DNA from 3 places in the Paenibacillus sp. RC21 genome. Region 1 is predicted to be linked to each of the others. Evidence: riboswitches for the same ligand, from Rfam matches in the RefSeq annotation. Region 1 holds a riboswitch; each other region holds the start of a gene.
What was found. Region 1 has a riboswitch for cobalamin ahead of ABIA61_RS12500 (ABC transporter substrate-binding protein). Riboswitches for the same ligand answer to the same signal wherever they lie in the genome.
Positions count from the first base shown of each region.

Region 1 (10,558 bases):
AAACAGCCGTACAAAAATTCAAAATCAAGTAAGCTGAACTACAAGGAAAGAGGTATCTCGCGGCCACGAACACGGCTGTGGAGATACCTCTTTATTTTTTAAAGCGTGATGTTATACGATCATCTATAAAGGTTAAGAGTCCATCCCCATAATGCGGTAGATTCGGTCCATGTCCAAATGAGCCCGCACCACCTCTGCAACACGGTCAAACTCACGTTCCTTGGCTTCACGTACGGTAAAGGTGCTATCCAGCCCTGCCAAGCCCTTGGCTTGTCTCAATCCATCCAGCCAGGAACGGCGAAAACGATCATTATCAAACACACCATGCAAATAGGTACCCCATACTTTACCATCCGCTGTTCCCCAACCTTCCTCAAAGGCTGTTCCCTCGCCGCGACGGATATGGAATAAGGTGTGCATTGGGTTCATTCCCTCGGTACCATCTTTAGGCGCGTGTGGTTCTGTAACACACTCCGTGACGCCCATATGTATTTCATAGCCTTCAATTATCGACGTGGGAGCAGAATCCGAATCGGGTGCAATTAGCAACAAGGGGCAGTGATTAGACAAGGTTCCCTGTACGCGTACCGTTTGCTTTTCCTTTAAAAAGGTCGTGGATAGCGCCAGCCAACCTAACCCTTCTGCCTGCTGCGGCAACCCAGATTCGACCGCTTCGGGATCAAACAAGGCTGTGCCGAGCATCTGATAACCTCCACAAATGCCAACCAACTGCGTGTGTCCCGTATTCATAGCCTCCCGAATGTCCTGCTCCAGACCTCTTGTCCGCAATTCAAGCAGATCGCCAATCGTGTCCTTCGTCCCCGGTAAAATAATAGCGTCAGGTACACCCAGTTCTCCGGCCTCCGTGACATAACGTACACTCACATCCGGCTCTACGGCCAAAGCATCCGTGTCTGTAAAATTGGAAATACGCGGATAACGAATGACCGCGATGTCCAGCGCTTTATCCTTTGCAGACAGCTTGGGCTTCTTGTCCAGCACCACAGAATCCTCTGCCTCAATGCGGATATCCGGTAGATAGGGCAGCACGCCGAGTACAGGAATACCGGTTCGTTCCTCCAGCCAGTCCAGTCCCGGCTGAAGCAGGGACAAATCCCCTCTGAACTTGTTAATGACAAATCCACGGATACGCTGCACCTCATGCGGCTCCAGCAGCTCAATCGTTCCTACCAGAGAAGCGAAAACACCGCCCCGGTCGATATCCGAAATAAGCAGCACGGGAGCGTCCGCCCAGCCCGCAAGATTCATATTTACAATATCGCGGTCCTTTAAATTAATTTCTGCCGGACTGCCTGCCCCTTCCATAAGCACAATGTCATAGGTATCACGCAGCCGATTCAGCGCGTCCATGACCGTCTGTTTGGCTTGCGGCAAAAATTTCTTTCGATAATCGGAAGCACTCATATATGCATAAGGCACACCGTGAACAACAATTTGTGAATGCATATCCTTGACCGGTTTGATCAAAATCGGATTCATGTCGGTCGTCGCTTCAATACCGCAGGCTTCTGCCTGCACACCCTGAGCGCGTCCAATTTCTTTGCCGTCCTCGGTGACATAAGAATTTAGCGCCATATTTTGTGACTTGAACGGTGCGGGACGATAGCCATCCTGCGTGAATATACGGCACAGTGCAGTGGTCACCACGCTTTTGCCCACATCCGATGCTGTGCCCTGGAGCATAAGCACCGCTGCGGGATTCGTGCGGGACGGTTCGAAATTTGACAATTGCCTCTTCCCCTTTTACCAATTCATTTAAAAATCTGCCTACAGTCCGTGCAAAATTACAATAAACAGCAATAAAACGGTCTCCAGCAATTCGTTCAAGGCTCCGTAAATATCCCCTGTCAGTCCTCCCAAACGGCGGTTAATACGGCTTGCTGTGAAGCTTCCAACACCATTAGCCAGCAGCGGCAGCAGCAAAAAGCCTGTCCAAATGGCTAATTCGCCCGGATGGGAAAAAATTGACTGCCCATACGCTATAAAAGATGTATTGCCCAAGCCGCCTGTTCCTGTGAACCATCCGGCAATGATAAATTGCCCTACTGCGGCACACACCGTAATGAGTACAGCCCAGAACACAGCCAATCCGGCACGTCTGCTACTCATATCAGCAAAACGCGCCGCCAGTCCATCATCATTACGAGCTTTCGGCCAGCGCTTCATCGCGCTTACCATAAACCAGCGGCTCCAAACCATCGGAAGCAGCAATAAACCGGACAGATCCCGTTCAGCCAGCACCGTATACAGCAAAGAAGCCTTGAGCATAAGCAACAACACACAAGCAATGACACCCATCGCTCCTACACGGCTATCCTTCATAATCTCCAGCATCCGTTCACGGGAACGGTAGCTGAACAAAGCATCAGCCGCATCCATCCAGCCGTCCAGATGTAATCCACCCGTGAGCCAGACCCAAACAGCAAGAGTAAGAACTGCACATGGCAACGGTGGCAATATCAGAGAAGCAAGCGCTGCAAAGCACCATACAATGAGGCCAATGACCATCCCTACCAACGGATAATAGCTTGCACTACGTTTTAGCAGCTCTGGCGAAAAATCCAGCTCCGCCTTAACTGGAAGACGGGACAAAAATTGAAAAGCCGCCGCAATCGCCTGACGTTCGCCGCTCATAGCTTGTATTCCAACTGTTTTAGTTCTACGGGAATGCCAGCCGTCACCAGAAATACCTCATCACAAAGGCGGGCGATCCGCTGATTCATCATCCCGCTTAAATCCCGATACAGCCGTCCAAGCGGATACTCGGGCACAATGCCATCACCGACCTCATTGGTCACGATGACAAGTGGCCCCGGATACTGCTCCACAGCTATCGCCAGTTCATCCATGGCGGCACGGGCCGCAGCTTCGTCGTCCTCACCTGCGGCCAGCAGCACGTTCGACAGCCAAAGGGTCAGGCAGTCGACCAGCACCATCGGCGCGGACGCTGGCTGCGGTGTTTGACTGGCGTGCAAGTTGGCAGTGTCACTGCCGCGCTGCTGTTCCACAGCGACAGACTGCGCCGCAGAATGCAAAACGCTGCGGCCTTCGCCTGTTGGCGATGCGTCAGGCTGCGCCACTGAGAACGCAGCAGATGCGCCCGATGCAGAGGCTTCGTCGCCAGGATTGGTGCCTTGCGCAGCCAGCCGTGGCTCTACGCCGCCGCCCAGACGCCGCAGCAGCTCCGACAGCGCCTGCTCTTCCTCCAGCGTCTGCCAGTCGTACCCGGCAGACTCGCGCTGGAGCCGATGAAGGGCGATGCGCTCCTTCATCTCCACGTCATAGGCTTGCGCCGTTGCAATGTAGCAGGCGCGCGGGGCGCGCGACATGCACAATCGCTCGGCAAAGCCGCTTTTACCGCTGCGTGCGCCGCCGGTCACGAGCGCCTTCATCGCTGCGCGGCTCCCTGACCGTCCGATACGCCTGCATCGGCAAAGGTCGCCATTTCGCGCATAATGCGGCACGCCGCATCAATCAGGTGCAGGCTAAGCGCACCGCCTGTGCCCTCTCCAAGCCGCATGTCCAGATGAAGCATCGGCTCCAGCTTGAGCTCGCGAAGCACCGCCGCATGCCCGCGCTCGTCCGAGGCGTGCGAAGCGAGCATGTACGCTGCGCTTGCAGGCGCAAGTGTACGCGCAGCGAGCGCAGCTGCGCCGGAGATAAAGCCGTCCAGCACGACCGGACAGCGATGAGCGGCTGCGCCGAGGATGACGCCTGCCAATGCGGCAATTTCCAGACCGCCGACCTTGGTCAGTACATCTAAGGCATCGTTCCCATCAGGCTGGTTCACGTCCAATGCGCGGCAGACGACCGCTATTTTACGGGTCAGCCCAGCCGAATCCACACCTGTGCCCCGGCCGACGATTATTTCTGGCTCCAGCCCGGTAAGGGCACATACGACCGCAGCGCTGGCCGTCGTATTTCCAATGCCCAGCTCTCCGGTTACGAACAGTCGTGTGCCGCCTTTGACTGCTTCCGCAACGGCTTCAGCTCCTGCCAAAACCGCTTGCTCGGCTTCTGTACGCAGCATCGCCGGCCCCTTCGCCATGTTCGCGGTACCCATACGCACCTTGCGGTTCACCAGATCCGCATGAGCGACATCTGCGTTCACACCCACGTCTAGCACCTTGACATCTGCTCCTGCATGACGTGCCAGCACGTTAATTGCCGCGCCGCCGGACAGCATGTTATACAGCATTTGCTGTGTAACCTCAGCCGGGAAGGCGCTGACCCCCTCTTCACACACACCATGATCCGCAGCCATCACCATAACGGTTTTACGGTCAAACTCAGGCTTGTCCACCCCCGTAATGCCTGCTAACTGTATAGCCAGACTTTCCAGCTTTCCAAGACTTCCCGGTGGCTTCGTTAATTGATCCAGATGCTCCGAAGCCGCCAAGGCTGTCGCCCCATCCGGCTGTGCAATGCTGTCTATTAACTGCCGTAATTTTTCGTTCATGCCTTCCACTCCCTGCTCCGTATATATGTGTTTAGCGATCTCATCGTAAATTCTGTTGCTTCAGCACTTGACTCAAGCAAGCTACTCAAGTCGTTCACCCTGACCAGATACATCCCTTGCACGTCTTCGCAGTAAAAGCTGCGGCACACCACTATCCGGGTGAGGCAGCATCACAGGCTCAACACCGTACACATGGCGAATACGTTCCTCTGTTAGCAGCTCTGACGAAGCTCCTAACCCTTCAACCATCCCGTCCTTGAGCACAAGCAAATCATCACAAAACTGGGCAGTCAAATTGAGATCATGCAGAACAGATATAATCGTCACACCTGTTTCCCGGCGCCATTCCGCCAGCAGCTCCATAAATTCAAGCTGATAGCGCAGATCCAAATAGGTTGTAGGCTCATCCAGCAGCAAAATCTGCGGCTCCTGCACCATCACCTTCGCCAAAGCCACACGCTGCCGCTGTCCCCCGCTCAATTGGTCTAACGGCCTGTCCGCCAAAATAGTAAGACCCAGCCTCTCCAGCACGCGATCCGTGATGATTCCCGGGTCCATCCCTTTTTCCTTATCCACCTTTTCTCTACCAAACCAGTCCTGATGGGGAAAGCGTCCCATTTCCACAACTTCCCTTACCGTGTAGCCCACTGGAGGAAGCCCTTCCTGCTGGAGTACAGCCACAAAACGGGAAAGCTCTTTTCTGCCATAGCTGCTGACCTTTTTTCCATATATAAGAACGTTGCCCGAAGTCGGGTGATCCACACCGGAAAGCAGATGCAGCAACGTCGACTTTCCACTGCCGTTCGGACCGATGATGCCCCACCAATCTCCTTCGTCTACGCTCCAGCTTATATTTTTCAACGCATGGAATTCCCCGAAATCACGAGTCAGACTGGCAATCTCCAGCGCCCGGACTCGCGTCTCCTGTGGTCCATTTGCTTCTTTCACAGCAATCCCCCCCTGCGCAGCTTCTTGTTCCGGTACAGGAGATATGCGAAGAACGGTGCACCGACAAAGGCCGTCATGACACCAAGAGGAATTTCCGTCGGAGCCAGCAATGTACGCGCCGCAGTATCGGCCCATGCCATAAAAATAGCCCCGCCCAGCGCGGATAACGGAACAATCATCCGATAGTCGGGGCCCGTCACCAGACGGATAATATGCGGTACAACGAGTCCCACAAAGCCAATCACTCCGCATACCGAGACAGCCGCGGCTGTCAGCAGCGTGGATATGATCAGAACAGATAACTTCGTTGCATCTACATTAACCCCCATATGAGCCGCCTGACGTTCACCCAAGGCCAGAATGTTCAGCACTCGTGCCCGGTTCCACAGAAACACCAGCCCAATGACCACATAAGGTAAAAGAATGCCTGTATACGACCAGCCGCGCAGACTGAGGCTTCCCATTGTCCAGTACAATATTTCATTGACCGTCTCCCTGGACATGGCTGTCAGAAAGGAAACGACCGCACCCAGAAAAGATTGCATCACCACGCCCGATAAAATGAGACTTTGCGTCGGAATTTTGCCGCCTTCCCTCGCCAGCGTCAGCACCATCCACAACGTCAGCATTCCGGTCGTAAACGCCACCAGCGGCAGTGTCCATACGCCTACAAATGAAAATTGAAGCCCCCAATAAATCAGTACCGCTGCCCCTACCGAAGCCCCCGAGGATACCCCCAACGTGTAAGGATCAGCCAGCGGATTGCGCAGCACACCCTGAAATCCGGCTCCCGCCAGCGCAAGCGCTGCGCCTACCAGCATACCCAGTAACACACGCGGCAGTCTGACCTTCAAAATAATCTGCTCTGTGGATGTATTCCAATCCGGTGTAACCGTCTCACCTAACCACGGCAGATGGTTGACCAGAATACCCGTGATTTGGCTGACGGGAAGCTTGGCTGAACCGATGCCGAGACAGAGCAGCAGCGTCAGCAGCAATAAAGCAAGACCTGCCCCTCCAAAGCCAATCAGTCTACGATTCATTTGAAAATTTCAGGATACACGCCCTTGGCCACTTCCTTGAGACCTTCCGTTACACGCGGACCCGGCCGACTGATCAGATTATCATCCACGGCAAACACCCGGTTGAGACGAACAGCCGATATTTGATCCCATCCACTACGGGCTTTGATGATATCGCCCAGTGTCTGGCCTGTTTTGTCGTCCTTGACATTTTTGCTGTATAAAATGACGTCCGGATTGGCCGCAATAATATTTTCCTCACTGATCTGATACCAGCCCTTTTGTGTTGCAGCCACATTTTCGCCGCCCGCCAAAGAAATCAGCTCGTCCATAAACTCGCCCTTGCCGACCGTCCAGCCGGGTGAAAATTCGACGTAGACTCTCAGCTTTTGCCCTTTACCGATATTTTTAACACCGTTTTTCACTTCCGCTACATCGGCTCTCATCTTGTCGGTTACCGCTCTCGCTTCTTTCTGATGATCGGTAATTTTCCCATATAGTTCGATATTAGCCATGACATCTTCAACCGTTTTCGGCTCGGTTTTAAAAATCATAATTCCCATGTCACGCAGCTTGGTTGTCGCCTGCTCACTGAGTGATATCCCTGCAAAAACGACTTCCGGATTCGCAGCAATGATCGCCTCTTCATTCGGCTTCATAATACCGCCCACTTTGGGCTTCTTTGTAGCCGCTTCCGGGTAATCCGAATAGTCCGATACACCGACAATTTCCTTATCCAGTCCGATGGCGAACAGCGCCTCGGTTTCAGCCGGGGAGACGGAAACGATTTTGTCCGGCGCTTTTTTGAACGTAAACTCCTGCCCGGTCGCATCCTTAATGGTCAGCGGGTAGACCGTTTTGCCCGGAGGCTCCTGAGCGGTTGCCGTCTGCCCCGGTTGCTGTGAAGCTTGATCCCCTTTATTTTCAGCGTTCTTTCCGTTAGCTCCACATGCACTCAGCACAACCGCCAAGACCAGAGCCAATAAGCCTGTAGTCCAGACCTTTATTTTATTCCCTGCCATAATTTACACCCCTCCATATAAATTCTTTTAAGAGCGTCACTTGAACATCATCCGATATCTGCTAAATCCAGCCTTCTTTTCCTTTCAAAAAACCCCTGCATCCTCAGATAAGGACACAGGGGTCACGTTAGCGCAGATCGTACGCAGGCGGCAGTTTCTTCCGCATGGACAGTCACTGCGAACACGTCATCCTTTCCTCGAAGGACTATGGTGACAGGCGGACGGGCAGGTATCCTGACTTACAGAAACATGCGACAGCCTGTTGCTCCTTCATATGCTTTATGGCACATAAAGCAGAGCGGGCTGGCATTTTTCCATTTACAGTGGCGGGACCGCGCCGGATTCAAACCGGCTTCCCTTTTAACAGCGCACCGGAAAGAACCCGAGGGTTTCATCCCGCTGCACCGACCTCGTCTGCTGGATATTTGATGTAGTGTTGGTCAAGCCGTTCTTTTACTTGATGATTATAGGTTAAAAAAGACTGGCTTACAACCCAAACCGCCTGTTTACCTGCCCTATGTCTGTGATCATGAGAAGTATAGCGTAGTCAGTTCATCCAGGTTATTCGGGAGTAGCAAATGCGGAGCCAGAGCTATAAACATCATGCCTGCTCCACCAGCCATCCGGTGAACTTATGCCCTGTAGCCAAATCTGGATGTGATTCTGTAGAACGGGTGGCGGTTAAATCTGCAAATGGCTTTTGTGCCAAACTCAACCGAATCGTAATTGCCGCTCCCGGCTTCGGATTCAGGCTCCAAAAATCATGACCCGGTACCAGCATACAAGCCAACTGACGAATCACTCCACCATGCGTGACGACCAGAACAGAAGGTGGAGCATCAGACAAACCTGTTTTCTGAATCTCCATCATTTTACGCCACTCATACAAAGAGTATAGAAATTCACCCAGGCGGTTCACAAAGTCTTTCCAGGACTCTCCACCCGGCGGCGTAACCCGTTGCGGCTCATCAATCCACGCGCGGTACAACGCCACATCCTTGAGCATATCATACGTTTTTCCATCCCATTCCCCAAAATGAAGCTCTCTCAGACGTGGTTCCATGGTGGCAGACCAAGCAGACATATTATCTGGTTTCAGTTCCGATTCTGGCAAAATGATCTGCAAGGTCTGACGACAACGTATCAAGTCACTACAATAGATTCGGGCAAAGGAATGTCTCTGTAATTTTTCCCGCAAAGACTCTAATTCCTGCTCTGCTCCCGGTAGCAAGCCCAGATCGGAGTGCCCCAGGTATCGACGTTCCCTGTTCCATAAGGTTGTGCCGTGACGTACCAGCACAAGCTCCAAATCCCATTGCGGGTGTTCTGTAAAATAATGCTTCAAGGTCATGTCACTTCCTGCTCTATTGCCGGTGTTCGGTGCGTCACGCTTCATCACTGCGTCCACCCCAGTGCATAGCATCCGGCGGACACGAACAGACACAATCCCACGAACATACTGGACACGGCAAACATCAGCCGAATCGTATGTCGGATATCCTCCGGCTCCATCGGTCGCACCAGTTCTCCCATATATGCACGGAAAGAGCGCACGCCATGATATACATTATAGCCCCCGAGACGAATTCCCAACGCACCCGCAACTGCTGATTCTGGAAAGCCACTGTTCGGACTGGGATGCAGCCGCGCATCTCGCCTTACCATACGCCAGCTACGTCCAGCATCATGCCCATAAACCCACGCCGCTACTACCAGCATACCCGCTGTCAGGCGTGCCGGAATGTAATTAGCCACATCATCCAGACGTGCCGAGGCCCAGCCCAAATGCAGATACTTTTCATTTTTGTAGCCAACCATGGAATCGAGGGTATTCACAGCACGATAAGCCAGAGCTAATGGTGCTCCCCCGATCAGGGCATAAAAAAGCGGGGAAATAATTGCGTCCACGATGTTTTCAGCCACCGTTTCGACGGTACCGCGCGCAATCTCAGGCTCATCAAGCCGCTGCGTATCCCGCCCGACGATCATCCCCAGCTCCCGGCGTGCCGCAGACAGGTCACCTGCCTTCAATTCGCGATACACCGCCATTCCGGCGTCCTTTAGTCCTTTGGAAGCAATCGTGGTGGCGATCAGCACAATTTCCGCGCCGATAGACAGCCACGGATGAATCCAGGCAAGCAAGCGCAGTAACGCCCAGCCAAGCGCGAAGGAGCCGCCCACCACAATCAATGGCAGCAGCAAGCCAGCGCGTTTCAAACCACGGTCACTGTGAACCCGGCGGCGAATCGCCTTTTCCAAGGCAGAAATGGCATGTCCCATGCCGATGACCGGATGTGGCAACCACCTCGGATCGCCGATCAGCCTGTCCAGAAGATATGCAGCCATCATGATCAAGCTAACTATCACGCCGCCGTTCCTCCTCCAGCACTTCACCCAATACAGACAGTAGCATGCCGTTGGCTTCCGTGTCCTTGACTGCAATTCGAAAATGGCTCGCCGTTAGCCCCGGGTACATAGCACAGCTACGTATAAGAATCCCGCGCTGTCCAAGCGCCTGTTGAATGGCCGATGCGCTCCACGTCCCCGGCGCCCGTGCCAGCACGTAATTCGCTTCACCGGGGATGACACCGCAACCCCATTCCGCCAAAGCGGTCAGCAGATGGCTACGCTCCGTAGCAATCAGCTCCTGCGTGCGGCGCTCGTACGCCTCACCGCTCCGCAAACACGCCTCTCCGGCCAGCAACGCCATTCCGTTCACGCTCCAGGTCACCTGCTTGGCGGTCATTCGCCGGATGTAGTCCGGATGAGCAATCGCATAGCCCAAGCGCAAGCCCGGAATCGCATAAAATTTCGTCATCGACCGGATCAAAATCACATGGGGATACCGATCCAGCACAGGCAATAGTGAAATTTGCCGCTCCTGCGGGATAAAATCAATAAACGCTTCATCCACCACCAGCACGGTGTCCGTTTTCCCCGCCGCCTCTGCCAGCTCGCGCAGCTCCTGATCGCCGTATTGCACACCGTTCGGATTATTCGGCTGACCGAGAAACAGAACATCCACCTGCTCCATGAGCTGGAGTATGTCCTCCACATCCGCCTTCCATTGAAGCGAGGCCTTGCCG
Region 1 is NZ_JBIYCS010000003.1:585,076-595,633, reverse strand. It holds gene ABIA61_RS12535 (methyl-accepting chemotaxis protein) at 1-32, shown strand, start outside; gene ABIA61_RS12530 (cobyric acid synthase) at 133-1,749, opposite strand; gene cobS (adenosylcobinamide-GDP ribazoletransferase) at 1,789-2,655, opposite strand; gene ABIA61_RS12520 (bifunctional adenosylcobinamide kinase/adenosylcobinamide-phosphate guanylyltransferase) at 2,652-3,413, opposite strand; gene cobT (nicotinate-nucleotide--dimethylbenzimidazole phosphoribosyltransferase) at 3,410-4,480, opposite strand; gene ABIA61_RS12510 (ABC transporter ATP-binding protein) at 4,562-5,428, opposite strand; gene ABIA61_RS12505 (FecCD family ABC transporter permease) at 5,425-6,471, opposite strand; gene ABIA61_RS12500 (ABC transporter substrate-binding protein) at 6,468-7,472, opposite strand; cobalamin riboswitch at 7,680-7,873, opposite strand; gene ABIA61_RS12495 (histidine phosphatase family protein) at 8,074-8,823, opposite strand; gene cbiB (adenosylcobinamide-phosphate synthase CbiB) at 8,868-9,839, opposite strand; gene cobD (threonine-phosphate decarboxylase CobD) at 9,829-10,558, opposite strand, start outside.

Region 2 (10,558 bases), on a different contig from region 1:
GAAGCAAATCGTCAATGGGCTGCGCTCTGAGGGACTTGCGATTATGCTCGGGGGTATTTTCAATGCGTTTCCTTACACGGCATTCTCGCAAAATGTAGGTCTGATCTCATTAACACGTGTCAAGTCGCGGAACGTTATTTTTGCTGCGGGTGGTATTATGGTTGTTCTTGGTCTGTTGCCCAAACTGGCTGCCTTAACGACAGTGATTCCTAATGCTGTGCTGGGAGGGGCGATGATCGTCATGTTCGGTTCGGTTGCTGCGTCGGGCATGTCTATTTTGTCAGAAGTGGACTTGCGGAAGGAAAGCAATCTGCTGATAGCGGCATGTAGCATTGCGGTGGGCCTCGGCTCTGCCGTGCTGCCCCAAGTGTTTGACCAACTGCCGAGCTTTGCCAAAATGCTGCTGCAAAACGGCATCGTATCCGGCTCGATTACGGCGATTGTCTTGAATATCGTTTTAACGAAAAAACAGGGCGAGTCAGTCGAAGGCGGGACGGTGGCGGAGGTTCCGCAGAAGGTTTGATAATTAGGATTAGATAAAGACCGCCGGAGAGAGGACGTAAGCCTCTTTTTCCGGCTTTTTGGCATAGAGTTATTGATAAAACCCTCTTCCTGTATGAAGATCGGGGTTTGAGATTCTATTAGAAGAATTTGCTAGAGTGGTAGGCGAGGTCATGGTATAATCTACCTTATGGATTTTGAATAGTGGTGGATGTTTTCAGACCACGGCGCAGCTTCCCGAAAGGGGGTGAAGCCGATGGTCAACCTTGTGTCGTGCTACGATGTGTTGCGTTGGATGGTTACGTTACTAAGCCTGGTGTTTAGTATTCGTAAACTTTATCGCTGGCTACGTCGGAAATTTCGGAACAAGCGAAAACCCACCGCTTAATTAGGTTAGGCGCCTAACGGTGGGTTTAGCTAAGCATTTAGCGCGCCGTGGTGATCCACAGCCTTTCAAGTCCTAAGAGTCTTTGCCGTTGGTAGCGGCGAAGACTCTTTTTAGTATACGGACACGGTGGTTATCTCTATACCTAATTTTATCACGTCCATTGCGTACACGCAACGCAAAGCCACAGCCTTGTTTCTCGCTGTATCATTAAAATTTAAATTATTATGCGACATTTGTTGACAAGCCTGTAACAACAAAATAAGATAGTCCTAATTCGTAATATAGAGGAATAAAGGAAGAAAACAGGTGTGAACCGGACTTTCCACCTACAGGGTTTCGCTGAAATCATGTAGATGGCTGTTGTGCGTGTTCACTTAAAAGGGAAGTTCGGTAGATTCCGACACGGACCCGCCACTGTATACAGGCATCAGCAGGGAATTGCTGTAGCTTTCGGAACAGCCACTGGAACTGTGAAGAACCGGGAAGGCCTGAGAGATAAGCCTGAAGTCAGGAGACCTGCCTGTTTTAACATCACTGTCAGACCCACGGGATGCTGGGGAGGTGGTTAGGCGTGCTGCATACGGGAATGTCTGAAACCGATCCGATCCCCCTTGTTTTTAGAGGGTGAAGAGGGTGAGCTTAGGCATTTTATAATGAAAGCATTTCTGACTGCTGATTAAGCGGTCGGGGATGCTTTTTTCGCGTTAGGTATGTATGAGATTACAAGATGAGGGGAGTCAATAGAATGATAAGCAATCGTAAAAAGCGTTCATGGTTTATATGTACAGGGGTGATGCTACTGCTGGCAGTTATGGCTCTTTCGGGATGCTCGACAACTAATAAGACGGCGGATAGCCCCAGCAAGGGCGAGAACACATCCACACAACAGGCTACAGCAGATAAGAAACTGGTGATGGCGTATACGTGGAAACCGTCGGGCGTTGACCCGCACGGAGACAATAGCTGGGATGTCATGCGGTCCGGCGCAGGTGAGACACTTGTCCGTTTGAATGAAAAGCTGGAACCAGTGGCTTGGCTGGCCAAGGAATGGAAGCAGGACAGTCCCACAGTTTGGACGTTCAGCTTGCAGGATAAGGTCACTTTTCATGACGGAAAGAGTATGGACGCGGAAAGTGTGAAGGCTTCCCTGCTGCGCTCCATCGAGAAAAGCCATTTGGCAAAGGATTTGCTAGACGTAAAGTCGATTGATGTAACTGGGCCGCTGTCGTTGAAAATCACGACAAACCAGCCCAATTCAGCGCTGGTGTCCAATCTGGCTGATCCATCGACGATTGTGCTGGATGTAGCGTCTATGAAGGATGAGCAGAGCTACCCTGCGATGACAGGTGCTTTTAAAATTAAAGCGTTCAACAAGGATCAGTCATTGGTCGTAGAGCGTTATGACGAATATTGGGGCGAGAAGGCACGGCTGGCTGAAGCAACGATGAAGTTCATTACGGACGGCAATTCACGCCTGTTGGCGCTGCAATCTGGCGAAGTAGATGTAGCGACTGATATTCCGGTGGATAACGCGGAGGTATTAAAAAAGAACGATAAGCTGCAAGTGCTGTCGGCTCCCTCTTTGCGCACTCATATGATCGTGTATAACATGGAGTCGCCTGTGTTCAAGGATGCCGCGAACCGCAAAGTAGTGGACAGCCTGATACCACGTGCATCCATTGTGAGTGCGATCATGAGAGGCTATGGTACGGAGGCAAGCAGCCCATTCCCGAGCATTCTCTTCTTCGGCAAGGTGGAACGTAAAGCGCTGGACGGAACGGCGGAGCAGTTGTTGACGAAGGATGGTTGGCAAAAGGATGCCCAAGGTACATGGACCAAGCAAGGCAAGCCGTTCGAGGTTACGTTGCTGACCTTCCCTCAGCGTCCAGAGCTTTCGGTCATGGCTGAGGTGATTCAGAGCCAACTGCTGAAAGAGGGCATCCAGGTGAAGATCCGCAAGGTGGAAAATATCGACGAGGCGCTAACCAAAAACGATTGGGATTTTGCCATGTACAGTATGCTGACTGCCCATACGGGGGAGCCGCAATATTTTATGGACATGTTTTATTCCTCTAAAAGCGAGGCCAATGTAAGCCGTTATGGTTCCAAACCGCTGGAGAACCTTCTTGGCAGCTTGAAGCTGGCGAAGGATACAGCACAGCGTAATGCCGTGACATTGCAAGCGCTGGATATCATTAATACCGATTTGCCGCAGTCGTTTATTGTTCACCCTGATAATGTATTTGGGGTGAAAAAAGGGGTTGAGGGCTTTACACCGCATCCGATTGAATATTACTACATTACGGCGCAATCCGATATTGCGGAATAACGGGCTGCGTACCCTATGATTCGTTTTATTCTGGAACGTGTGGCGCAGCTTGTCATCATTGTGTTCGTTGTATCCACGCTGACGTTTGTGCTGATGAGGCTGGCTCCCGGCGACCCTGCTACCATTCTGCTCACTGCGCATAATGTGCCTGCCTCTGAGGAGGCGTTGACGGCGCTGCGGAAGGAGCTGGGCTTGAGCGAGTCGCTTCATATTCAGTATGTAAACTGGCTGCGGGATGTGTTCACAGGGCACTGGGGCACCTCCTATGTATCCAAGGAGTCGGTGCTAACCGAGCTGTGGAACAGACTGCCTGCTACCGTGGAGCTGGCCTCGGCGGGCTTTGCCGTCATGACGTTGCTGACTCTTGGGATGGGGCTGGCTGCCTCGGTAAAATCCAGCGGTTGGCTGGATCGTCTGGGAAGGCTGTTTGCACTGCTCGGATCGTCCATCCCCTCTTTTTGGCTTGGCTTTCTGCTGATTTACCTGTTCTCCGTCCGTTTGGGCTGGCTCCCGTCCATGGGTCGGGAAGATTGGACTCATTTGGTACTGCCAGCGCTGACCCTTGGGGCAGGTTTGGGGGCTGTGCAAGCCCGTGTGCTGCGTGCTCAAATGCTGGAGCTGGGTGACCGGAATTTTGTGAAGGCGGCGAAGGCCAGAGGCTTTTCCCGCACGCATATTCTGTTTTTTGAGATATTCAAGCATGCGATTTTGCCGATCATCACGCTGTTAGGCACGAATCTGTCATTTATGCTGGCGGGCAATGTCATCGTAGAGACGATTTTTTCATGGCCGGGTTTAGGCAAGTATTTTATAGATGCGATTACGCAGCGGGATTATCCAGTGATTCAGGGGTATGTTATTTTTGCTGCATTTTTAATCGTAGGTGTTCAGTGTTTGGTAGATGTGGTCCAGGCGGCTGTAGATCCAAGGTTGCGATTGCGTTAGGGGAGGAAGTTGAAAATGAAAAACATGCGGCTGTCCTTCAAAGGGAGCTTACTGACAGGAGGAGTGCTGCTGGGCCTGATCGTGCTGCTCGGGGTACTGGCTCCATGGGTTGCTCCTCACGATCCTCTTGATGTGGACCTTCTGAACCGTTTGGCACCACCTAGTCGGAAATATCCATTTGGTACGGATCATCTGGGTCGGGATGTACTGTCACGGCTGATTTACGGCATTCGGACAAGCGTACTGATTGCCTGTGCGATTACAGCAGCCACGCTCTGCATCAGTTTGCCGATAGGCTTGCTCATTGGCTATGTGCGCGGGCGTGTGGATCAGCTAGTCATGCGGGTGATTGACGGAGTGCTTGCTTTTCCCGATATTATTTTGACGGTGGCGATTGTGGGTATCTTGGGTCCGGGCTTTGTAAACATGACCTTAGCCATTATTGCGGTACGGTGGGCCGGGTATGTTCGGTATATTCGCACCCTTGTTCAAAAAGCCTGTCAGGAGGACTATGTGAGATACGCCCGTTTATCCGGTAATTCACATGTGCGCGTACTGAGACGTTATGTATTGCCACAAGTGCTGCCACAGCTGCTTGTGTATGCGGTTTGGGACATCGGGCGAGTGGTGCTTATGGTTGCCGGACTTTCCTTTCTGGGGCTGGGCGTACAGCCGCCTAAGCCGGAATGGGGCGTGATGCTGCATGATGCGACGTCGTATTTTCAGGTGGCGCCGCATGTCATGATTTTTCCGGGCTTGGCGATTATGCTGTTTGTGCTTGCGTGCCAGCTTCTGGGAGACCGATTCTCCGAAAAGGGGGCGGCAGAATGAAGGATGGGACAGGACAGATGAAAGGAAATATGGTAGGGCGCAAGCCAATGTTGCACGTGGAACATCTGGAGATATGCCCCATAGGCACAGGAGCGGGTACACGTATTGGCGCAGCAGCAGGTGCGTACGCAGGTGGGAAGCCGGGTGCGAATGGGAAAACAATACGGAACAGCGTCAACCAACCGCTGCTCCGGGATGTCAGCTTTTCCGTGTATCCGGGGGAAATTGTGGCTCTAACCGGGCCGAGCGGATGTGGCAAGAGTCTGACCGCGCACGCAATCTCGGGCATGCTGGAGCCGGGGATCGGCGTTACGCAGGGGCATATGTACTACAACGGGGAGGACATCGTCCCGTTCGATGAACGGCGCTGGCAAAGGCTGCGCCGCGAGGACATTGCCCTGCTCATTCAACAATCGCTGAGCGGGTTGAATCCGATCCGTACCGTCCGCGCACAGCTGACGGACACGCTTAGACTGCACGGGCGGCGCTGGATGCCGCCCGACCAGAGGGGGCTGGGCAACCTACCCCGCCCTGTACAGCATCAAGCCCCCCCACAGGGCGTGCTGCCCCGGATGTGGCAGATGCTGAGACGGATTGCACAGCTGGCTGGAGGCTGCGCTACTCAAGCGCAGGAGGATTATCTGTGCTCTTTATTGAGCAAGGTCGGGTTTGCAGACCCTGAGCATATTTTGTCCTCGTACCCTTTTGAATTAAGCGGAGGGATGTGTCAAAGGGTACTGCTGGCTGCGATGCTAAGCTCCGGTCCGCGCCTTTTTATTGCCGATGAGCCTACCACGGCGCTGGATGTTATCAACCGGGACAAGGTTCTGGCGTTATTCCAACAGTTGAGAGAGGACTTGGATCTCACCATTTTGCTGATTTCTCATGATCGTCAGGGTGTGAGTCGTGTGGCGGATCGTGTACTGGAGATGAGCCCGGAAGGAAGGATGCTCGAATGATACTGGAACTAAAGCAAGTGACCAAAGCCTATCCTGTCCGCAGACGGAGAAAAGGCTGGTTCAACAAGCAAGAAAGCGGGCAGGCCGCCGTGAAGCAGGTGAGTCTGGAGCTGCAACGGGGAGAATGCCTTGGACTGGTTGGCGAAAGCGGAAGCGGCAAAAGTACGCTGGTACAATGTATCCTAAGGCTGGAATCGTTGACCTCGGGGGAGCTTTGGCTGGATCATCAGCCCATTCACACTGGAAGGATGAAGGATATCCATCTGTACAAACGAATCCAGCTGGTCGCACAGGATTCGTCTTCCTCGCTCCATCCTCGCATGATCATACGAGATATTTTGGAGGAGCCGATCCGTAACTATTTTCCCGAACGAAAAGCGCAAGCGCTGGAGATCTGCCTGTCTTTACTGGAATCGGTGGGGCTGGACGCGGAATGTCTGGAGAAATACCCATCGCAGCTAAGCGGCGGACAAAAGCAGCGGGTATGCATCGCCCGTGCGCTGGCGGTGGAGCCGGAAATCATCTTGTTCGACGAGTCCGTCGCCAATCTCGATACGGAAACGCAGGCTTCCGTACTGGACATGCTCAAGAAAGCACAGGAGGAGCGCCAGCTATCCTATCTTTTTATCACCCATGATCTTCAATCCACCCGTCCGTTTTGTGATCGGATTGCCGTCATGTATCAGGGGGAGATTGTGGAGATATTTCAGGAGTGGGATAAAGACCTGTTACAGCATGAATACACGCGTACTCTGTTTCAAACGTTGACGGAATGAGCCATACCTCTCATATTCTACAAATTTAAAATAAATATGAGCTTTCTTTGTCGAATATGTTGACAAAATAGGATGTGATACCTATTCTAAATATGATTATGATAATCATTATCACATATATAGAAAAGGGGAAATACATTGATGTCCGTTCGACACCGCAAGACTGCCACCATTATGCTGGTGGCAATCCTCTTATTATCCGTTATTTTGGGTTGCGCGAAGCAGGAGAATACACCTGCATCCACCTCAACTGACGGAGCTGCCAATGAAAAGTCGATCACACTATCGTGGCCGCGTGACATTGGTACGATGAATCCTCACGTATACAATCCTTCCCAACTTTTTGCACAATCCATGATTTATGAGCCGTTAGTCAGCTACAAGCAAGGTGGCAAGCTGGAGCCTGCTTTGGCTGAAGCCTGGACCATTTCAAAGGACGGCAAAACATATACGTTCAAGCTGCGCAAAGGCGTGAAATTTTCAGATGGAACGCTATTTAATGCGGCTATTGTCAAAAAGAACTTTGACGCTATCATGAAAAATGAGAAAACGCACAGCTGGCTTGGTATAGTAAGCGTTCTCGACAAAACTGAAGCTGTAGATGACAGCACCTTCCGCATGACGCTCAAAGAGCCGTACTATCCGGTGCTTCAGGACTTGTCCGTCGTTCGTCCGTTCCGTTTTCTGGGTGAAGCCGGGTTCCCGGATGATGGAGATACGTCCAAAGGCATCAAGAAACCGGTAGGTACCGGACCTTGGATGCTGGATGAATACAAACAAGACGAATATGCGACCTTCAAGCGTAACCCGAATTATTGGGGAACCGCACCGAAGGTGGATAAAATTATCGTAAAGATCATTCCCGATGGCGAAACACGTGTAATGGCTTTTGAGAAAGGCGATCTGGACCTGATTTACGGAGAGGGCGTCATCAGTCTGGATGCTTTCAAGCAGCTTCGCGACACGAATAATTATGTGACCAAGCTGTCCGAGCCTGTCGGTACAAGAAGCCTGTTGCTCAACTCATCCAATCCCAAGCTGGCAGACCTTCGGGTACGTCTGGCGCTCCAGCATGGCTTTAACAAGCAGGCGATGGTGGAAGGCGTGACCTCGGGGCTGGAGGAAAAAGCGGATACTGTTTTATCCAAAAACTATCCGTATACAAATGTGGACTTACAGCCCGTTGACTATGATGTGGAAAAATCCAAAGCGTTGCTGGATGAGGCTGGCTGGAAGCTGCCCGCAGGCGGCACGGTACGGGAGAAGGACGGACAACAGCTGGATTTTGAGCTGATTTTTGATAAGACCGATCCGATCCAAAAGGCGATGGCCGAAACCATTCAGGCGGAATGGGGAGAACTGGGTGTCAAGGTGAACCTGACCGGACTGGAGCTGACGGTTCAAATCAAACGCCTTAGATCCAATCAGTTTGATCTGTACTTCTGGTACAACTATGGTGCGCCTTATGATCCGCATTCCTTTATTAATGTCATTGCCAAGAAGAGCTTTGGGATTTCCGAGGTACTGAGCGCTCTTCCGATGAAGAAGGATCTGGATCAGCAAGTACACGAAGCCCTCTCATCGACAGACGAAACCAAGCGTCAGGAGCTGTATGCTTCGATTCTGAAGACTCTTCAGGAGCAATCTGCCATTGTGCCTATTTCGTATATTAAGAAAACCGCAGTATATCAGAAAAAGATTACGAATTTTGTATTCCCGGCCAATCGGGATGAAAATCCGTTTGAGGGAATTGAAATCGGGAAGTAGTTGAAATCGAAGGGTAACGATAGTTTACAGGATAGGAGGACAACTCATGATCAGCTATATCGGGAAGCGAATGGTAGCGGTCATTCCTATTGTTCTCTTTGCCACCCTCGTTACCTTTGCACTCATTCATATTTCACCAGTTGATCCGGCCGAAGCCTATTTGACGGCAGCTCATATCTATCCAACTCCGGAAATTTTGGAGCAGAAAAGACATGAGTTTGGGCTGGATCAGCCTTTGCTGACGCAGTATATACAGACGCTGCAAAGAATCAGTCGGCTGGACTTTGGTACTTCATATCTGACGAACAAGCCGGTGTGGGATGAGGTGAAGGTTCGGCTGCCTGCCACCGTCGAGCTGGCGCTGAGCAGTATGGTGCTATCTATCGTGGTGAGTATCCCGCTGGGCGTACTGGCGGCGATGCGTAAAAATGGCTGGATCGACATGCTTAGTCGGGGAATTTCTTATTTTGGAGCGTCTATTCCTCAATTCTGGCTGGGATATCTGCTGATCTTCTTTTTCTCCGTGAGGCTGGATTGGCTGCCTGTAGAGGGGCGGGGGACATGGCAGCATCTGGTGTTGCCTACATTGACTCTGTCGCTGGTTCTGATTGCTCTATATACGCGCCTGCTGCGCTCCAGTGTATTGGAGCAGCTTCAGGAAACGTATGTGCAGTATGCCAGAACCAGAGGGATTCGTGAACGGGTGATCATGCTCAAGCATGTGCTCAAAATTGCCATTGCCCCGCTGATTACGGGTATGGGCATGAATCTGGGCAAGCTGCTGACCGGAACGATTATTGTCGAGCAGGTGTTTTCATGGCCCGGGTTTGGCCGTTATTTTGTGGAAGCGATTTTTAACCGGGATATCCCCGTCATACAATGCTATGTGTTTTTGGCGGCATGCCTGTTCATCGTATGCAATTTGCTCGTTGATCTGGTGCATTTGTATATGGATCCCCGAATTTCATCGAAGGGACGAACAGAGCAGTGATGATAAGGTTGCGTACAATGCTCAAGGGTCAAAAGGTGATCGTGGTCTGCTCTGTAGTGCTTTTGATTCTTTTTATGATTATGGCGCTGGCCCCGTGGCTGGCTCCCCATGATCCGGTTAAAGTCAATTTACTGCATAAGCTGGAAGGCCCTTCGAAAGAATATTGGCTGGGAACCGATCATTTGGGTCGGGACAATCTGTCCCGGCTGCTGTATGGAGCGCGGATTTCGCTCGGTTTTGCGACATTAATTTTCTTGTCCTCGCTTAGTATCGGTGTCGTGATCGGATCGGTTGCAGGTTATTTGGGCGGCTGGGTCGATAGTGTACTGATGCGGTTTTGCGAAGGCATTATGGCGTTTCCGAATCTGGTGCTGGTGCTGGGTATTGTCGGTATTTTTGGGCCGGGTCTCATGCAGGTACTGCTCGCCTTGATGATGGTGCAGTGGGTGTATTATGCCAGAATGTGCCGCAATATGGTCGTCAGTCTGAAAGAGCGGAATTTCATAGCTGCCGCAAGGATTAGCGGGTCCTCCTCAGGAGCCATTATCCGGCGGCATATCATTCCGAATGTACTGCGGCCGATTGTGGTCATGGGTACGCTGGAAATGGGCTGGGCGATCATGGATATTTCGGCGTTGTCTTTCCTCGGTCTGGGCATCCAGCCGCCGACCCCCGAATGGGGAGCGATGATCCATGAAGGAACGGGATACATCCGCAGTCATCCGGAATTAATGATCTATCCGGGCGTCATGATTCTGGTGGTGGTAATGGCCTTCAATATATTGGGGGAGGCGCTGTCCGACCGATACGGAATTGCCAAACGTCAGTAAAACAGGAGTGAGAACAACGATGGATGACGGGGCGAAGTCGAAGGTGCTGGAGGTCAGCGGCTTGCAGGTGAAGCTCAAAACCGATGCAGGGGCGGTGTCTCTGCTGGAGCCGATCCATTTTGAGCTGAAAAAGGGACAGGTTCTTGGTCTTGTCGGCGAGAGTGGCAGCGGCAAAACGGTAACCTGTAACGCGCTGCTCCAGTTGCTGGATCGCCAGACGATGGACGTGGAAGGCAGTGTC
Region 2 is NZ_JBIYCS010000004.1:548,483-559,040, reverse strand. It holds gene ABIA61_RS16035 (nucleobase:cation symporter-2 family protein) at 1-523, shown strand, start outside; cobalamin riboswitch at 1,230-1,427, shown strand; gene ABIA61_RS16030 (ABC transporter substrate-binding protein) at 1,635-3,218, shown strand; gene nikB (nickel ABC transporter permease) at 3,234-4,163, shown strand; gene nikC (nickel transporter permease) at 4,179-4,994, shown strand; gene ABIA61_RS16015 (ATP-binding cassette domain-containing protein) at 4,991-5,953, shown strand; gene ABIA61_RS16010 (ABC transporter ATP-binding protein) at 5,950-6,729, shown strand; gene nikA (nickel ABC transporter substrate-binding protein) at 6,871-8,496, shown strand; gene nikB (nickel ABC transporter permease subunit NikB) at 8,543-9,487, shown strand; gene nikC (nickel ABC transporter permease subunit NikC) at 9,487-10,317, shown strand; gene nikD (nickel import ATP-binding protein NikD) at 10,337-10,558, shown strand, end outside.
Region 2: another riboswitch for cobalamin. It lies ahead of ABIA61_RS16030 (ABC transporter substrate-binding protein); the one in region 1 lies ahead of ABIA61_RS12500 (ABC transporter substrate-binding protein).

Region 3 (10,558 bases), on a different contig from region 1:
CTGGAGCATACCTCCTATACAGATCATCTCACCAATTTAAGCAACAGAAGACAGCTCGAATTTTCATTGGAAGAGCAGCTTCCTCAAGCTCGTCAACGTCACGAGCACTTATCTGTACTGGTGTTGGATATTGATCATTTTAAGGAAGTGAACGATACCTACGGTCATGCGGCCGGGGATGCAGTGCTGCGTCAGCTAGGTCAGATTTTGAGGGAAAAATGTCGCTCCTTTGATGTGGTAACCCGCAGCGGCGGGGAGGAATTCACCGTACTTCTGCCGAATTGTGCTTTCCGGCAAGCGTTACGCATAGCGAATCAGATCCTTGGCGGGGTAGATCAGTACGAGTTCGTTTTGTCAGACGGGCTTGTACTCAAAGTCACGGTGTCTATCGGCGTAACGACCTTTCCCGATACCGGGGAGGATATGTCAGGGGCGGCTCTGCTGGAACAGGCGGATAGAGCGCTATACGAAGCTAAAAATGCAGGGCGTAATCGGGTCTGCTCCTATCAGGTATAAAGCGGGCATTCTTTTCATTTACGATTTCGCATCATATGAGCACCCTACAGAAATAGCCGATACAACCCTCTCTCGGAAGAGTCGTATCGGCTATTATCCGTTTTGAAAAAAATGTGTTAATCCCCTTTGGAAGAAGCCTTGGCATCCTCGCCTTCACTATGGCTACTGCCGCCCACCACCAGCGTTGTACGCTTGGCGAGTGAGGCCAGCGTATGAGACTCCCATACCTCCAGCATACGTCGTTCGCTCTCGACTACGATTTCCGATACGGCGGTTGCAAGCTCCTCACAAAAAGGATTCGTCTCTGGCTCATGCATCATACCTGGAAAAATCGGATCACATATTTCAATGGCGTGGTATATATCGGCAAGTGTAATATGGTCTGCCGAACGGGTAAGCACATAGCCTCCCTCACGGCCTTCACGTGCTTCTATTAATTCTGCCTGTACAAGTCGCGTCAGCACCCTGCGCACCAAGGTGACCTCACAGTCAATAGAGCGGGCAATAGACCCGCTGGCACAGAGCTCTCCATGCTTTTCCAAATAGACAAGAGCCTTTACCGCCACCCCAAGCCATCTGGGCGTTGCGGTGCGTAGTCTTTTTTCACTATTCAAATGAAATGACACCCCTAAGCTGTAGAAACTTCGTTGAATGCATTGTACGTGAAGTCAGAAGTAAGTTCAAGCCTGAAGGCTGGAATCTCCTGTAGCACAAGCGCTCAAAGTAAAATAACTTAGCCGCACTTCGCCACTCAACCACAGGTACACATCACGTGAACCTGAGACTGTACCCAGTGCTTCGGAGAGCGTCATCCATGCTTGCGCTCCTCCCGTATGGCCAACGTTTATACGTGCTGCAACTTCGCTGTCCGGCGTATCCAAACAAAGCTCAATTGCTGCATCGCTACTATTGCCTGACACGCGGCATTGAAGTTCAACCGCGCTCACCGTATCTAATTCTACGCCATGAAAGGCAATCCAGCCGGGACGTTGAGGTGAACGCGGACGTACACAGGCCTCCTTTTGCTCCTTGCTTTCATCCAGCAGGATACGGGAACAATCATCAAAGTTTTCGGCGCGAATGCTTTGTTCGGCTTGACGGGGCGGAATAACTTCACCTCTAACGTTCACAGGGTGCTCCAGCCGGATATCCGCTGAAGAAGCACCTGCCAGCAAGGTGTACTCGCCAGCTTCAACGCAATAGCGATCCCGTGTGACATCCCAAATCGCCCAATCCTTCACTCGCATTGTAAAAGAAATCGTTCGCGTCTCCCCCGGCTCCAAGCGGATGCGTTGAAATCCACACAACGTCTTCAATGCTCGCTTTACTCGCGAAGCTCCGGGCCGTACATATAGCTGTACAACCTCCTCCCCAGCAGCTATGCCCTGATTCGTAACGTCCACCCATACATTCAGGGTATCCGTGGCATCCAGGGCACCAAAAGAGTTCACACGACCTTCGGGGACGGACCTGTCGTTTGAATCGGGCGCTTGGGCATCTGTGCGCAGATGGCTGTACTCAAATGGCGAATACGTCAAACCGTGGCCGAACACGTATAAAGGTTCACCTTCAAAATATTGATAGGTACGTCCGCCGCGAATAATATCGTAATCTTTGATATTACCCAATTGATCCTCCGCTTGATACCATGTCATATTCAAACGACCCGCTGGCGCGTAATCCCCAAACAGCACATCCGCTACTGCCGTGCCATGCTCTTGCCCGGCATGAGACGTGTACACGATCGCTGGAATATGCTCCTGTACCCAAGGGATGGCAAACGGATAGCTGCCCGTCAGAACCACGATCGTATTAGGGTTAACCCGATACACTTCCTCGATGAGCCGCTGCTGGGAAGCTGCCAACTCCAAGCCCGGACGGTCATTCTCTTCCTTACCGTTAATCAGCGGGTGATTGCCGACGAATACAATCACTGTATCTGCAGCTTGCGCAGTGGCTATTGCTTCCACTAAACCATCCGACACCGTCTCTACCCGGAATGTTGTATGGTCCTGGTTAGCGGCTTCCGTTACCTTCAATGAACCCTCTGTCCCTGTGATCACAGGCTTGCCGTTCCATGTTGTCCACAGATGCTCCCCTTTTTCAACAGGAGTCAGTCCAAAGACTTCTTTGACATACCAGCCATACGCTTCCTCAGCTGTCACACGAAGCGTTTCCTCATCGCTCGTCACATAGGTACCCAGGCGCTCGTCGGTCAACGTGACGCTGCCGTAGCCCCAATCGTTCACGGTCAAAACCGTTGGTTCGGCATCATGGGACAACCGCATGTCACCGAAGGAATCAACTGTAAGCTTCGCTCCGTCAGCCGCCGCCGCGAAGGTCACGCGATCCTTGGCATCGCGGTATATGACGCGCTCCTGGGCGTCTTCGGTTTCCAGCTTGGCGCGAATCGCTTCAAGCGGTGTCACAAAATATGGAAGCGTGCCGGAATACCAGTCGCGGTACACCTCATTGCCGAGCGCCCCGATCACCGCCACCTTGCCGCACCCCGCAGGGTCCAGCGGCAGGAGCGAACGCTCATTTTTCAACAGTACGATCTGCTCTCTCGCTGCACGCAACGACAGTTCACGGGCTTGCTCTGTCATCAAGACCTCTTCCCCGACCAAGGCATAGGGATTGTCTGTCGCCGGATCAAATTCCCCGAGACGAAAGCGAACACGAAATGTATGGAACAACGCCTGATCCAGGTCCGTTTCTTGCAGCGTTCCTTGCGCCAAGGCATCACGAATGGCCTGCTTGGACAAATCCGCATCATCTGTAATGCTGTCGATCCCCGCGCGAATAGATTCAGCCACACCCGGTGTGTGGGAGTCATAATACTGATGGTCCTTTACGATTCCCATCACATCACCAGCATCACTGACGACAAAGCCGTCCATTCCCCATTCGTCCCTGACAATATCATTAACACCGTGGTACAACGTAGCAGGCGTTCCATTAATCAGGTTATAAGAGGTCATCATGGACTGGGCTTTGCCTTCCGTAAAAGGCTTCTCGAAGGCTTTCAGATAGTATTCACGAAGGTTTCGCGGGTCTATGCTGGAGGAATCACTTCCCCGGTCCACCTCGTTATTGTTTCCGAGGAAATGCTTTAATGTCGCAACCGCTTTCAAATATACCGGATGATCGCCCTGTATGCCTTTGACCAATTCCTTCGCCAGTTCTCCCGTCAAATACGGGTCTTCTCCATACGCTTCCTCATTACGCCCCCAGCGCGGATCACGCTCCATATCTACGGTTGGTGCCCATAACGTCAGTCCGTTTAGAGCCGGGTCACGGCGGTAGTACACACGCGCTTCATCCGAAATAACCGAGCCGACTTGTCGCATCAGTTCCGTATCCCACGTACAAGCCAACCCCACAGGCTGCGGAAATGAAGTCGCCTCTCCTAACCAGGCTATACCATGTGCTGCTTCCGTACCATGCTTGTATGCGGGGACTCCCAATCGTTCAATGGCAGGCTGATATTGCAGCATGGAATCAATCTTTTCCTCCAAGGTTAGCCGAGACACCAAATCCCGTACACGTTCGTCCAGATGAAGCTTCGGATTTTGAAAAAGATATTCTAGATCCGTTGTTTCATGACTCATATCCGTCATCTCCTTGTCTCCATTTAAAATATCATAAAAGGCCGTTATGAAAGCGTTTTAATATATCATAGCGAAAAAGGAGTACCCCGGCAACAATTGCTGTTGCTCACCATTTGGTGTCTTTCCTCAATCAATACCGAATAGACCAGTGTCGCCAATGGCGTGGATATCGGTGTTTGTTAGGACATGAGCTTATAATCACGAATTGTAGCTTCGTCCGCGCCTTCTACAGAACCATTCAGGAAGCTCTTAGCCAATGTACCTGGTTAGTAACAGTGTGTAAATTAAAAAAATTGTATATTTTCTTCAATAAATAAAGCAAAAAACAAAGCAAAAAATAATATTTTTTGGTATAATCAGGATATATAATCAAAGGAGGAAGGGTTTATGAAAAATACCGGAATGACACGGCCTCTGGATCAATTGGGGCGAATCGTGCTTCCCAAGGAAATGCGCACCACGATGGATATCAATATTGGTGATTCGCTCGAATTTTTCGTGAATGAAGAAGGATTTGTATTAAGGAAATATACAGGTGTATCCTGCAAATTTTGCGGCGCAGTTGATCATTTGACTTATTTTCGTGATAGCTTTATTTGCGCCGATTGCATTCAGGTATTAAAGACAGAGGAAAATGTACATCCCACCAGCACCGAAGCCATCCAGGCTCAAGAACATACCAAGCCGGTTCGTAACCATACAACCTGGCAGCCTAAACAATCCAGAGTCCAGCAAGGAGAAATGGTAAAAAAGCTCCGAAAGCTGATTCAGGAACATCCCAACCTGCCGCAAAAGGTATATGCCGAAATGCTCGATATCTCACAAGGCCGGGTGTCCCAACTGAAAAAGCTGCTTTAAATTATTCAGTAATTTATTACAAAACATACTCAGATCCAATGGATTGCCATCCTATTTGTTTTCCGTCAAATATTCGATCGTCAGGTGTAGAATAAGGAGCGTATTCGTTGATGTGTTCCTAACTTTCACCTGACTTTTTTGTGCGTTCTCCCCCTGTCGACGTGACAATAATCACATACTCTCTATCCATCCATATATACAATATATAGACCGAAACAATTGTTTAGTACACGATATCGTCAATATATTGTTTTTTGGAGAATAATATATATTTTACTATATGGAGGTTTTTGCAATGAAAGTGTTGGAGGAACATCAATTATACAGCATCGGCGAGCGGGTCATTGGGGCACAAGACTTGGACATGCTGCGGGAGAATGCAAATTTGAATGGAGAGTCGTTCAGTGGAAAAATGAGTAAGCTCGGCTCCGAGTACGCCAAATGGTATGCGCGACTACGTGTGCTTCCGCCTGAACTGACAGACGCTATCGACCACGGATATGTGTATGTTCACGATTTGGACCAATATGTGCTCGGGACTACGAACTGTATCTTTATACCTTTTGGTCGTTTGTTGCAAGATGGTTTTAATACAGGCAATGGCTCTGTGCGCACACCACAAACCATTATGTCTGCTATGGCACTGGTGGCTATTATATTTCAGTCTCAGCAAAACAGCCAATTTGGAGGTGTCTCTGCCAATAAAATAGACTGGGACCTTGCTCCTTTCGTGGCCCGGTCCTTCCGCAAGCATCTGCGAAAGGGACTCCGTCTGTTCGGAGAAGAAATAGAACCCACCCTGCCTGATGACGAATTACATATAGCCAGCAGCCTATTACAGGAGGTCTGCCCTCGTTCATACGCATTCGCACGTGAAGAAACGGAGACGGAGACCCGCCAGGCCGCTGAATCCCTTATTCATAACCTGAATACCATGAGCAGTCGGGCAGGCGGGCAAATTCCGTTCACATCACTGAATTACGGTATGTGTACTTCTGCTGAAGGGCGGCTTGTTACGCAATCATTGCTGGAGGCCACTATTCGTGGCCTGGGCAGCGGGGAAACCCCTATTTTCCCACAGCATATTTTCCAATGCAAAAAAGGAATTAATCAGGCCGAAGGCGATATCAACTATGACTTATTCATGCGGGCAGTAGAATGCTCCAGCAAACGTATGTATCCCAATTTTGTCAATGTGGATGCTACCTTCAACCTGCCCTATTACCGCGCAGATGATCCGGATACCATTATTGCGACGATGGGCTGCCGTACCCGCACCTTTGCTGACCGTTTCGGCAGAAACCGTCAAAGCGGCAAGGGTAATCTCTCATTCAATACGATTAATCTGGTGCGTCTTGGCATTGAGTACGGTATTTGCACAGGCAAGCGCAAGATACCTGACCGGGATGGCTTTGATACCAGATTGGAAGAGGTTATGCGCATTGCCGTGGACGGACTGATCCATCGCTACCATATACAGACCAGCCAGCCGGCAAAAGCCTCAGACTTTATGATGCGCGAAGGGGTATGGGAAGGCGGAGAAAAGCTGGAGCCGGATGAAAAAGTGGGCAACGTACTGAAGCACGGTACGCTGTCGGTCGGGTTTATCGGGTTAGCCGAATGCATGAAGGCACTGTATGGCAAGCACCACGGAGAGGATGACGCTGTATACCGTGAAGCACAGCGAATCATAGCTTCTATGCGTGTCTACTGCGACCGTATGAGTGAATTGCATGATCTTAACATTACACTATTCGCTACGCCTGCCGAGGGTCTATCCGGCAAGTTCACGTTGCTGGATCAGCGTGATTTTGGAATTATTCCCGAGGTAAATGATCGAGAATACTACACGAACTCTTTCCACATTCCTGTGTATTACACGCTCCCGGCTGCCCGTAAAATCAGCCTCGAAGCCCCATTTCATAATCTGTGCAACGCTGGTGCGATTTCGTACATCGAGTTGGATGGTAATGCGCGGAATAACCCGGAGGCGTTTCTTAAAATTGTACAATACGCGCTCCATCAGAACATTGGGTACTTCTCCATCAATCATCCGGTAGACCGCTGCACGGAATGCGGCTACGAGGGCATTATCGGGACAAGCTGTCCCGAATGCGGTGCTGATGAAGAACATACGCATTTTCAGCGCTTGCGCCGGGTAACCGGATATCTGACAGGTGATTATACCGTTCGCTTCAACGCCGCGAAGCAGGCTGAGGTGCGTGACCGGGTGAAGCATCGGTGAATTTGTGCGGCTACATTCCGGAATCTCTGAACGAAGGGCATGGCCTGCGTACCGTCGTATTCATTAGCGGTTGCCGCCATGCCTGCCCCGGCTGCTTCAATCCCTCGTCATGGAGCTTCCGCGCAGGTGAACCGTTCACACTGGAGCGACAGCAGGAAGTCATCCGTGACATCGCAGATAATCCACTGCTGGACGGGTTAACCCTTTGCGGCGGAGACCCTTTTTTCTCGGCATCGGAATGCACGCAGTTTGTGCGCGACTTCCGCGCTGCCTGCCCTGACCGAACCGTGTGGGCCTATACGGGCTTTGACTATGAGGAGCTGCTTACGGATCAGGCCCGCCGGGAGCTGGCGCTGCTGTGCGATGTGATTGTGGACGGTCCTTTTGTAGAACAGCAAAAGGATCTGACCCTTCCCTTCCGGGGCAGCCGCAATCAACGACTGGTGGATGTGAAGGCCAGCATTCAGGCAGGATCTATAGTTACATTAGCCTAAGGCGATGTTATACTCGCATGAGATACTACACCCTAAGACAAATCCTTTCCTTATGGAGAGGGCTTGTCTTTTTTTGCATGTAGTTCATTTTAGATTTAAACAGAGTTTATATTGCGTATCCTGCAAGTTTCACTTATGATGGTGAACAAGTATACGAGTGCATAATTATTCGTCATACCATAATCGCATAGCTTGGAGATAGGTGTCTGTTCTATTCAGTACAGGCTTAAAAGGGAAGCTGGTGCAAGTCCGGCGCGGTCCCGCCACTGTAAACGGGGAATTTTCAGCTGTTGATACACCCACTGGTCCACAGACCGGGAAGGAGCGCTGAAAGTCATGATCCGTAAGTCAGGAGACCTGCCTATTTCAACAACATCGCAAGTACCTACGGGAGATAGGGAGGTGTTAAGAGCAGTCGCCGAATTTTCATTTTTTAAATAACGGAGGCATTCTTTCCCCTACTCATTTTTAACCCCGGGGAGGAATGTCTTTTTTTGTACGCAAAAATAAACTGGCTACCAGCCTGGGAGGAAAAGTACATGTCATTTACCGAATTGCCTGAGTTGTCCGGCTTGATCAGCAGTAACCTGGGATATCCGCGTATCGGAGGAAACCGGGAATGGAAGAAAGCACTGGAACGCTTCTGGAACGGCAGCATGGATGAAAGCGAATTGCATACCGAGATGAAACGATTGCGATTGGAGCATCTGAGCAAGCAGCGCGACAAGGGAATCGATCGAATTCCGGTCGGAGACTTTTCCTATTACGATCACATGCTTGATACATCCGTGATGTTCGGTCTGGTGCCGGAACGGTTCAACTACCGTCCCGATGGGCCTGTTCCTCTGTCCGTCTATTTCGGGATAGCCCGTGGACAAAAGGGTGCCACCGCCAGTGAAATGACCAAATGGCTGAATACCAATTACCACTACATCGTACCGGAATTGGCAAATGCAACTCCGGTGTTCACCGAGAATAAGCCGTTGCAGGCTTATCGTGAAGCGAAACAGGAACTAGGAATTGAAGGTAAACCCGTCATTATCGGTCCTTATTCGTTCGTTGCTCTGTCCAAAGGCTATGACCGTAAGGATTTGGCCGCGATCATACGAAGCTTCCTGCCACTGTACGCCCGCGTCCTGTCTGAGCTGGCTGCGGAAGGCGTTCAGTGGGTGCAGGTAGATGAGCCTGTCTTGACCACCTCATTCCCGACAGAGGATTTGGACATTATTCAGGAGGCCTATGAGGCTCTGGCCCAAGCTGCTCCATCCTTAAATATCGTGCTGCAAACCTACTTTGGCAGTCTGGATCATTATGAGCGCCTGTCCACGCTCCCGGTACAGGGAATAGGTCTTGATTTTGTGCACGATGATGGCGAAAACCTGGAACATGTGCTACGACATGGCTTCCCCGCAGGGAAAACGCTGGCCGCTGGTGTTATTGACGGGCGCAATATATGGCGCTCCGATCTGAACACCGTAGCTGCGCTGCTTGGACAACTGGCAGAGCAAACCACCGCTGCACAGCTCATCGTGCAGCCATCATGCAGTCTGCTGCATGTGCCAGTCAGTCTGGAAGCAGAGCACAAGCTGGACCGAGAGCTGGTGCAAGCGCTGGCCTTTGCCGATGAAAAGCTGGAAGAAATCGCAGCTTTGACCGCTGCGCTTGGCAAACGCGAACCCTCGGCAATTGCCAAGCTTGAGCAGAGTGCGGACGTGGTAGCCCGCTTCAACAGCTCGGCGGCACGAGTACAGACCGCTACCGATATGGCGGATCTACTGGCGAAAGAGCCGCAGTCACGCAGCGTTCCCTTCGCTGAGCGTCGTGTGATCCAGCAGGACAAGCTGAATCTGCCTCCACTGCCTACGACGACGATTGGCAGCTTCCCGCAAACCGCAGAGGTTCGCAAAGCCCGTCTGCACTATCGCAAAGGGGAATGGTCTGCCGAGCAGTATCGGACGTTCATTCAGCAGCAAATCAAGGAATGGATTGATATCCAGGAGGACATTGGCATTGATGTGCTCGTACACGGGGAATTTGAGCGGACAGACATGGTTGAATTTTTTGGCGAAAAGCTGAAAGGCTTTGCCTTTACACAAAACGGGTGGGTGCAGTCCTACGGCTCCCGGTGTGTTAAACCGCCGATTATATACGGAGACGTGTCGTTCGATCAACCCATGACCGTGGAAGAAACGGCCTTCGCCCAATCGTTGACCTCCAAGCCAGTCAAAGGAATGCTGACAGGTCCGGTAACGATTTTGAACTGGTCCTTCGAACGTAATGATATTCCTCGCAGTCAGGTTGCTTTACAGTTAGCACTGGCCCTGCGTGCAGAGGTAGAAGCACTGGAAAAAGCGGGGATTGGCATGATTCAGGTCGATGAACCCGCGATCCGTGAAGGGCTTCCACTGAAAAAAGAACAGCAGCAAGCCTATCTGGCGTGGGCGGTTCAAGCCTTTCTTGTTACAACAGCAACCGTTGAACCCGCCACCCAAATCCATACGCATATGTGCTATTCCGAATTTCAGGATATGATCCAATCCATCTCCGATATGGATGCCGACGTCATTTCTATTGAAACCTCGCGTAGCCACGGAGAACTGATTGTCAGCTTTGAGGATCAGGTGTATGACAAAGGCATCGGTCTGGGCGTATATGATATCCATAGCCCGCGCATTCCCGATGTGTCAGAAATGCTGAGTATGATACAGCGTGCCCTGCGCGTACTGCCTTCTGATTTATTTTGGGTCAATCCAGACTGTGGCCTGAAAACCCGCACCAAGGATGAATCCGTCGCCGCATTACAGCAAATGGTGCTGGCTGCTCAAGCAGCCAGA
Region 3 is NZ_JBIYCS010000004.1:294,131-304,688, forward strand. It holds gene ABIA61_RS14900 (GGDEF domain-containing protein) at 1-516, shown strand, start outside; gene ABIA61_RS14905 (Rrf2 family transcriptional regulator) at 633-1,130, opposite strand; gene ABIA61_RS14910 (glycoside hydrolase family 3 C-terminal domain-containing protein) at 1,197-4,127, opposite strand; partial or broken gene ABIA61_RS14915 (DUF7916 family protein) at 4,263-4,393, opposite strand; gene ABIA61_RS14920 (AbrB/MazE/SpoVT family DNA-binding domain-containing protein) at 4,515-4,985, shown strand; gene ABIA61_RS14925 (anaerobic ribonucleoside triphosphate reductase) at 5,281-7,230, shown strand; gene nrdG (anaerobic ribonucleoside-triphosphate reductase activating protein) at 7,227-7,724, shown strand; cobalamin riboswitch at 7,908-8,103, shown strand; gene metE (5-methyltetrahydropteroyltriglutamate--homocysteine S-methyltransferase) at 8,264-10,558, shown strand, end outside.
Region 3: another riboswitch for cobalamin. It lies ahead of metE (5-methyltetrahydropteroyltriglutamate--homocysteine S-methyltransferase); the one in region 1 lies ahead of ABIA61_RS12500 (ABC transporter substrate-binding protein).